Regions from separate parts of the Rahnella sp. WP5 genome, predicted to be linked through region 3. Evidence: predicted binding sites of a transcription regulator. Region 3 holds the regulator's gene; each other region holds the start of a gene.
The links. Region 3 encodes Fur, which represses iron uptake genes when iron is present. Its sites were predicted from a motif close to ATAATAATGAGAACNACTATCAA; they were not measured.
Positions count from the first base shown of each region.

Region 1 (2,208 bases), on a different contig from region 3:
ATGCTTTTCACCAAATCACTGGTGTTGGTGTTCTGCGTGTCGCCTGCGTACAGGTTGCCCTGACGGCTGTTGGACACTTCAAATTCCAGCGACTGCATACGGGCAAAATCCCAGTGCAACAGGGCGTCGATATTCTTATCGATCACGCCTTCGCGACCTGCCGGAACGGTGTCGGCATAGGTGCCGGTACGCTCAGACTGATGACCCTCGTTGATGTACTGTGCGTCAGCCTGCGTTTTGCTGTAGCCACCGAACAGGCGGAAACTGAACTGATCGTTGAGCGGGCCGGAGAGGCTGAAATCGGTACGTTTGGTCGAGCCTTCGTCTTTATGTTGTGGTGCGTTCAGATAGGTATTCCAGGAACCGTGCCACTCCTGAGTGTCTTTTTTAGTGATGATGTTCACCACGCCACCCGCCGCGCCGTTACCGTAACGCGCCGCCGCCGGGCCGCGGATCACTTCGATGCGCTCGATCATATCGGGCGGAACCCAACTGGTGTCACCGCGGGTATCACGCTCACCGCGCCAGCCCTGGCGCACTGAGTTGCGGCTGTTCACCGGCTTACCGTCGATCAGGATTAAGGTATTTTCCGGGCCCATACCCCGGATGTCGATCTGGCGGTTATTACCGCGCTGGCCGCTGGTAGAGTTACCGGTCAGGTTTACGCCGGGCATGGTGCGGATAAGTTCGTTGATGTCGCGTGCCGGAGGGCGTTTTTGGATTTCATCAGAAGTGATGGTGGAAACGCCGGGAGCCTGAAGGTTTTGCTGTGCGGCGGTGACAACCAGTGTGTCGCTGGTGTCTTCCTGTGTTTCTGCGGTGTTCTGGCTGGCGTCTGTTGTGCGGGTTGTGGTGCTTTCTGCCGCGCTGACGGGCAAAGAAAGTGCTGATCCCAGCCCGATTAAGGTTGCCAGAGAATAGTGTGGTAGCCTGCTTTTCATAGTGGATTCTGCCCTGAAATCCATCCGTTCCTGCAAAACAGATTTAGTGAACAGGAGGATGGCCTGTTGTATGTGTATTTTTATCGTCCCGTTTACGGGCGGTAACACACTATTGCAAATGCAAACAATTATCAATACGATTCCCATTCATAATTTGCAGGGAGCAGGTCAATCATTCTGCAAATTATGCCTTCTCTCACTGCCAAAAGACTGTAAAGCGTAAACATGATGAAATCGCAGTTTCCGGAAAAACCCACCGCGCAGGCGATGTTAGCAAGCTCTCAGGCGGGAAGTGCTGAATGGTGGAAAGACATTAAAGCGCAGGGTTCACCCTTGATCGAACGGCTGAATGATGACGTATGCAACGTGACGTTCTTCTGGCGGGATCCGCAGGGCAGTGAGGCGACATCGGATTTCCAGCGGGTGTGGATCAACATCAACGGCATCACCGATCACCATCAGTCTTTACCGCCGCAAAGTCTGCAAAGACTTGCGGGAACCGATGTCTGGTCGCTGAGTATTACGCTGCGCTCCGGCTGGCGTGGCAGCTACAGTCTGATCCCGCGAACCGGGCCCGGCAGAGAGTTCCCGCAGGATCCCGATGCCTATACCGCCATGCTGGCTGCGCGGGAATGGTGGAAAGATATGTTCGCCCATGCGATTTATGACCCGCTGAATCCGAATCAGCCGTGGCCGGGGGCGAAATCTCACGCGCTGTCGCCTTTGCATATGCCCGACGCATTGCCGCAGCCTGCCTGGCGGGAGTTTGATCTCCACGGTGCCGCGTTGCCACAGAAACCGGCAAAGCTGCAAACCTATCAGTGGAACAGTGCGCGTCTGGGCAACCGGCGCAAGGTCTGGATCTACACCACCGGCGAAAGCCAGGATCCGGCATCGCGCCCGCTGGCGCTGTTGCTCGACGGCCAGTTCTGGGCGCAGCAGATGCCGGTCTGGCAGCCGCTGATGCAGCTGACGCAGGAAGGCACATTGCCGCAGGCCGTCTACGTGCTGATTGATGTGATCGATACACAGACCCGCAGCCGCGAACTGACCTGTAATGCAGATTTCTGGCTGGCCGTTCAGGAGGAGTTATTGCCCGCCGTGGCGACGCTCGCACCGCACAGCAGCGATGCGAACAAAACAGTGGTGGCGGGGCAGAGCTTTGGCGGGCTGTCAGCGTTGTACGCCGGTTTGCACTGGCCGCAGCGCTTCGGTCTGGTACTCAGTCAGTCCGGTTCTTTCTGGTGGCCGCGACGTAATAAATCGC
Region 1 covers NZ_JQJR01000009.1:141,774-143,981, reverse strand. Annotated here, with positions in the region: gene EX31_RS08250 (TonB-dependent siderophore receptor) at 1-941, opposite strand, end outside; gene fes (enterochelin esterase) at 1,167-2,208, shown strand, end outside.
Region 1: a site for Fur is predicted at 1,054-1,076, ahead of fes (enterochelin esterase). Genes of this name have one in related genera too.

Region 2 (2,208 bases), on a different contig from region 3:
GGTGATTACCGCGTGATTATAAACGAGCAGTAATGGCAATTACATGGTTTATAAAAAAGCGGAGTCTGTTGCCTCCGCCTGTTCATAACATACTTTATAAGAAAGACTTGAATGGCAGATCAGTCTCGGTAGTAAAGCAGTCGTCAAAGCCACGCGGATAATGATATTCGAAATTACCCTTATCATCCGGATACGTGAATTTACCGCCGACCTGCCAGATAAACGGTTTGAAGCCGTATTTCAGGCGATCTTTTTTCATCTCCCACAGCACGCGGATTTCCTGCGGATCGGCCTGGAAATTCGACCAGATATCGTGGTGGAACGGAATAACGACTTTGGTGTTGAGGGATTCCGCCATGCGCAGCATATCGACGCTGGTCATTTTATCGGTCACACCACGCGGGTTTTCGCCATAAGAGCCGAGCGCCACGTCTATCTGATATTCGTTACCGTGTTTGGCGTAGTAGTTGGAATAGTGCGAATCGCCGCTGTGATACAGGTTACCGCCCGGCGTTTTGAACAGATAATTCACCGCACGCTGATCCATCATATCCGGCAATACCCCTGCGGCTTTCTGGTCTGCGGGCAGGGTGATCAGCACCGTGCGGTCGAAAGAATCCAGTGCGTGAATTTCCACGTCTTTGATCCTCACCACTTTGCCCGGCGTCATCACGATGCAACGACTGGCGGGCACGCCCCAGCTCATCCACAAATCCACACAGGTTTGCGGGCCGATAAAGGGCACGTCAGCAGCACAGTTTTGCATGACAGCGGCGGCCACGTTCACATCGATATGATCGTTATGATCGTGGGTGGATAACACCGCGTCGATCTCCCTGATCGCAAAGGGATCGAGCACAAACGGTGTGGTGCGCAGATTCGGCTGGAGCTTCTTTACACCGGCCATGCGCTGCATCTGGTGGCCGGTTTTCATCAGCGGGCTGCTGTGATTTTGCTTGCCGACGCCACACCAGAAATCGACACAAATATTCGCGCCGCCCTCAGACTTCAGCCAGATCCCCGTACAGCCCAGCCACCACATGGCAAAGGTGCCCGGCGCGACCTTTTCCTGCTCGATCTCTTCGTTTAACCAGGTGCCCCATTCCGGGAAAGTGCTGAGGATCCAGGATTCGCGGCTGATTGTTTCTACTTTGCTCATAGTATTCCCTCATCTGAGTTGGCTTTGAAATAGAGTCACAATAAATCATTTGGTGATTACATGTGATTTGTTTGTGAGAAGTTATCATCGAAAATTCATAATGACAATGATTATAAACGAGCGATTTTTAGCATTAAGCAGGGGGTGACAAAGGAGGATGGGAGGATTTCAGGCGGTTTTCACATGCCTTTTTTTGTAGTATATGGCTGATATTTATCATAAAAACAGAGTGATTTAGTTTGTTAGCTCATTCTGCCGATGACGATATCTTGCGAGACTGCTCACAAATAATCATTGCGAATCTTTATTTGATTCGATGTGAGCATTAGAGTGCGTTTGTCCCTCACTTTTTAGCGCAGCGGTTATGTTCAAGTGCGTTGAAGAGATCAAACAAGGTCAGACGGAGAGTCTTATGGAATTCCTCTACACCATCTTCACCGTATTTTTTAATCAGGTAATGACTAACGCGCCGTTGCTGCTGGGTATTGTGACCATGCTCGGTTACATCCTGCTCAGGAAGAGCGCGACGGTGATTATCAAGGGCACCATCAAAACCATTATCGGCTTTATGTTACTGCAGGCGGGGTCCGGCATTCTGACCGGTACCTTCAAACCGGTGGTGGCAAAACTTTCAGAAGTGTATGGCATTAACGGTGCAATATCAGATACCTATGCCTCAATGATGGCCACGGTGGAGCGCATGGGCGAGGCCTATAGCTGGGTCGGTTACGCGGTGCTGATCGCCCTGGCGCTGAATATCCTGATGGTGGTATTTCGCCGCATTACCGGCATTCGCACCATCATGCTGACCGGCCATATCATGTTCCAGCAGGCGGGGCTGATTGCGGTGTTCTTCTTCATCATGGGCTATCCGATGTGGACCACCATCTGGTCAACCGCAATTCTGGTATCGCTGTACTGGGGCATTACCTCGAACATGATGTACAAACCGACGCAGGCCGTGACCGAAAACAGCGGCTTCTCGATTGGTCACCAGCAGCAATTTGCCTCGTGGATCGCTTATAAAATCGCGCCGTATCTCGGCAAGA
Region 2 covers NZ_JQJR01000007.1:119,733-121,940, reverse strand. Annotated here, with positions in the region: gene ulaG (L-ascorbate 6-phosphate lactonase) at 95-1,159, opposite strand; gene ulaA (PTS ascorbate transporter subunit IIC) at 1,572-2,208, shown strand, end outside.
Region 2: a site for Fur is predicted at 1,254-1,276, ahead of ulaG (L-ascorbate 6-phosphate lactonase). Genes of this name have one in related genera too.

Region 3 (2,208 bases):
TTCGGCTATACCACCGGGCAGTTTAACTGGCGTCTGGAAGGGACGATGGTGAAAGCGGAAGGGAATCAGGGTTACTTCCTGCAACGTATGACCCCGACCTATTCCTCTTCAAACGGTCGTCTTGATGTGTGGTGGGACAACCGTTCTGACTTCAACGCCAACGGTGAGAAAGCCGTGTATGCCGGCGTGCTTTATGATCTGGCGAAATGGGATTTACCGGGCTTAGCGGTCGGTGGTTCGTACGTCTATGCGTGGGATGCCAAACCGAGCACCAACGCCGCTTACGACCAGAGCCAGCGCCTGAAAGAAAGCGCCTGGAGTCTGGATGCGCTGTACACCATTCAGGAAGGTCGCGCGAAAGGGACGTTGTTCAAACTGCATTACACCCAGTACGACAACCACTCTGATCTTCCTAGCTGGAGTGGCGGGTACGGCAACATATTCCAGGATGAAAAAGACGTGAAATTCATTGTCATTGCTCCATTCACTATTTTCTGAGGTCGTTATGTCGATGAATAAATTACTGATGATTGTGATGTCGTCCGTGCTTCTGGCTGGTTGTGCACCTACCGCCGATCAGGCACAAATATCCCAAACGCGGGAAGATTACCGTGCCTGTATCAATACGTCAGAAGGCAATCCGGACAAACTGGCATCCTGCGAGGTGTTACTGAATAAACTGAAACAGGAAAAAGCCCACCAGCAATTTGCAGAACAGGAGACGGTGCGCGTGGTGGATTACCAGCGATGTCTGACGGCGCGTAAAACTGGCGACGGTCAGGCATATGCTGCTGATTGCGGGAAAATATGGCAGGAAATAAAAACGAACAATTCACCTAAGCCGTGAATCTCAGCAGCGAAACATACCCCGGCTTGCCGGGGTTTTTTATGCCTGCTATCCGGGCTTAATCTGCGTCGATATCAGACATAAAAAAACCGCTTTTCAGCGGTTAATTTAGTCAAAGCCTGTGCAGATTACTGCGCAGGTTTATCGTTGTGCAAAGAGTCATCTTCGCGGCAATCGCCTGCTTCACAGTGACCGTACAAATACAGGCTGTGGTTGGTGAGCTTGATACCGTGTTTCTTAGCAATCTCACGCTGACGACCTTCAATATATTCGTCACGGAATTCGATCACACGACCGCAATCCAGACAGATCAGGTGGTCGTGGTGATGTTGCTGGGTCAGTTCGAATACGGACTTGCCGCCTTCGAAGTTATGACGGGTGACAATACCGGCGTCGTCAAACTGGTTCAGAACGCGGTAAACCGTCGCCAGGCCAATTTCTTCACCCATATCAATCAGTTGCTTGTAAAGATCTTCCGCACTAACGTGATGACCTTCCGGCGCTTGCAGCACTTCCAGGATTTTGAGGCGCGGAAGCGTGACTTTTAAGCCGGCTTTCTTCAGTGCGGTGTTGTTGTCAGTCATGCGGATTCAGTCCTGTTACTATGTGCTAATCAAGTTGAGGCATGCAGCCTGTGGCATCGGCGGCACAAAATTATTCGTTTAGTCTCTTCGTTTAACGCAATGTGCCAATTCTCGTCAACGACAGCCTGTTAATAAAGATCACAAATTGCCGGTCACATTTGGAATGCAACGACTTGATCAATAGAAAAAACAGAGGAACTCAGTGTACCTTGATACGACCGAAAGTTACAATTTTGTAGCAGTTAAATTGTTAATTTCAGTAATAGTTTGGCCCTTCAATTGTAGAATAAATCCTCAGGGCCAACAGGGTTTTTAGCCAATAATTTCAGAAAGGCTAAGTTCTTCTGTGATCTGTTTCACCCAGGCATCAACACGTTCGCTGGTCAGTTCGGGCTGACGATCTTCGTCAATTGCCAGTCCTATGAAGTGCTTATCATCCGCCAGGCCTTTAGATGCTTCAAAGTGGTAACCTTCGGTAGGCCAATGTCCGACAATCACTGCGCCGCGTGGCTCAATGATATCGCGCACGGTGCCCAGCGCATCGCAGAAATATTCGGCGTAGTCTTCCTGGTCACCGCAACCAAACAGTGCCACCAGCTTACCTTCGAAATCTATCTCTTCCAGCGTTGGGAAAAAGTCGTCCCAGTCACACTGCGCTTCACCGTAATACCAGGTTGGAATGCCGATAAGCAAAATATCGAATTTTTCCAGATCCTCTTTGCTGCTCTTCGCAATGTCATGCACCTCTGCAACATCTTTACCCAATTGCTTCTGGAT
Region 3 covers NZ_KN050721.1:417,940-420,147, forward strand. Annotated here, with positions in the region: gene EX31_RS23280 (chitoporin ChiP) at 1-498, shown strand, start outside; gene chiQ (ChiQ/YbfN family lipoprotein) at 512-847, shown strand; gene fur (ferric iron uptake transcriptional regulator) at 976-1,431, opposite strand; gene fldA (flavodoxin FldA) at 1,744-2,208, opposite strand, start outside.

Region 4 (2,208 bases), on a different contig from region 3:
GGTTTCAACATTAGCCATATCTCCTGCTCCTGAAGAATCAAACTGCCTGACTACTTTGCTGCTCACCCCGAATGAGGCGATGGAATAAGTTTTAGTTCAGTTGAGCGCATTCACACGGGGGAAGCATTCCTCTTACATTAAATATGCAAATGTATTCAGGTGGGGTTCAGAGAGTATAAAGCTGCTTTAATAGCGAAATAATTTGGTAAATCAACCAAAACCAAGACGATTATTAATAAAATAATCATCCTGGCGAGATTTTATATCAGATGGAATAATAAGAGGAGGTGACGGGATTATGCTGTGTTTTCTAATGATAAGAATAGTTCACGGTATGCGGATACCAGTTCATCCAGCGTCGCCCGGTTCAGGCCGCTTGGGTTAGGCAGCACCCAAACTTCCGTGTCACCGATTTTCAACGCCTGACGTCCCCAGTTCACCTTACTGATGCCAAACGCTTTACTGAATGCCTGTTTGCCTAAAACAGCCAGCGCACGCGGCTGATAGTATTCAATTTTTGCCGTCAACGCTGCGCCCCCTTCGCGCAACTCATCGCGAACCAGCTCCGTTGCCTCAACAGTCGGACGTTCCACCAGCATAGTGATCCCGCAATCTGTATCCAGCAAATGCTGTTCTTCTTCAGGCTTAAGTAAACGCCCGGTAAAACCCGCCTGATAGATAACCTTCCAGAAACGGTTATTGGCATTAGCAAAATGGAAACCATGATGAGCAGTGGATAAGCCAGGATTGATGCCGCAAAACACGACAGAAAGATCCCGGGCGATAATATCTGTAATCATTATTCTCCCTTACGATGTATTTACCTGAGTTATAGGTAAAAAACACAGTGAACACAACAGACTAAAACTGTGCACAAAACGCGCATACAAACCGAAGACATATAGACCTGTAAGCAGAGTTTACCGTATAATCCCGCACCTCGGCCCTTTAGCTCAGTTGGTTAGAGCACGCGACTCATAATCGCTTGGTCGCTGGTTCAAGTCCAGCAAGGGCCACCAAATTTTAGCTTAAGATTCAAACGATTAAGCCACTTCATACGGAGTGGCTTTTTTGTTGCGTGAATACCTGTCTTCCCCTGACTTTTACACGGATTGAGCCTCTCTCGTCATTGACCCCATTCGCCCTGCATATAATAATGATAACCATTAACATTAAAAATTCAGGAATGGATCCAATGACAAGGGCTGGTTTTCGCCGTTTTTCAGGGATGGTTGCGCTGTTGTTATCGCTGCTTGTCGCCACGCAGGCTTTCGCAGAAGGCTGGCCACGGCAAGTTATGACCTCAAAGGGAAGCATCACATTACAACAGCCGCCGCAGCGGATTGTCTCCACCAGCGTCACCGTCACCGGCACATTGCTGGCGATTAATGCGCCGGTCATCGCCAGCGGAGCGACTGCGCCCAATAATCGGGTTTCCGATGCTCAGGGCTTTTTCCGCCAGTGGGGCGATGTCGCGAAACAACGCGGTGTGCAGCGGCTTTATATCGGCGAACCGAATGCTGAAGCCATTGCCGGACAGGCACCGGATCTCATCATTATTGCCGCCACAGGCGGGGATTCCGCACTGAAACTCTATGATCAGCTGTCGGCCATTGCGCCGGTCATGGTGGTCAATTACGACGATAAAAGCTGGCAGGAACTCGCCACCGAATTAGGCCGGGCGACGGGTAAAGAAACCGATGCCGCCAAGGTTATCGCGCAGTTTTCAGCCCGTGAAGACAATCTGAAAAAAGCGATACATTTGCCACCGCAGCCGGTGTCCGCGCTGGTTTATGGATCAGATGGCAAAAGCGCCAATCTGTGGACGCCCGCGTCACCGCAAGGTCAGTTGCTCCGGCAGTTAGGATTCACTCTCGCGCCGGTTCCGCTGAATTTCGCCGCCAGTTACAGTCAGGGCAAACGCCATGACATCATCCAGCTTGCCGGTGAGAAAATGCCGGAGGCGATGAACGGCCAGACGCTGCTGTTATTTTCCGCCAGTCAGCCTGATGCACAACGGCTGCTGACCAATCCTTTTCTGGCGAAGTTACCTGCCGTGCAGGCCGGGCACGTGTATGCCATGGGTGACGACACGTTCAGGCTCGATTATTACAGCGCCAGCAACATGTTGAATCAGCTTGAAAAACTGTTCGTAACTCACTGATGTCCCGCTCAATAAAAAATCTCACAGCGCTGTTGGTTGCCTTG
Region 4 covers NZ_JQJR01000009.1:136,509-138,716, forward strand. Annotated here, with positions in the region: gene EX31_RS08210 (hypothetical protein) at 1-18, opposite strand, end outside; gene mug (G/U mismatch-specific DNA glycosylase) at 297-800, opposite strand; tRNA gene EX31_RS08220 (tRNA-Ile) at 943-1,019, shown strand; gene fepB (Fe2+-enterobactin ABC transporter substrate-binding protein) at 1,196-2,164, shown strand; gene fepD (Fe(3+)-siderophore ABC transporter permease) at 2,164-2,208, shown strand, end outside.
Region 4: a site for Fur is predicted at 1,151-1,173, ahead of fepB (Fe2+-enterobactin ABC transporter substrate-binding protein). Genes of this name have one in related genera too.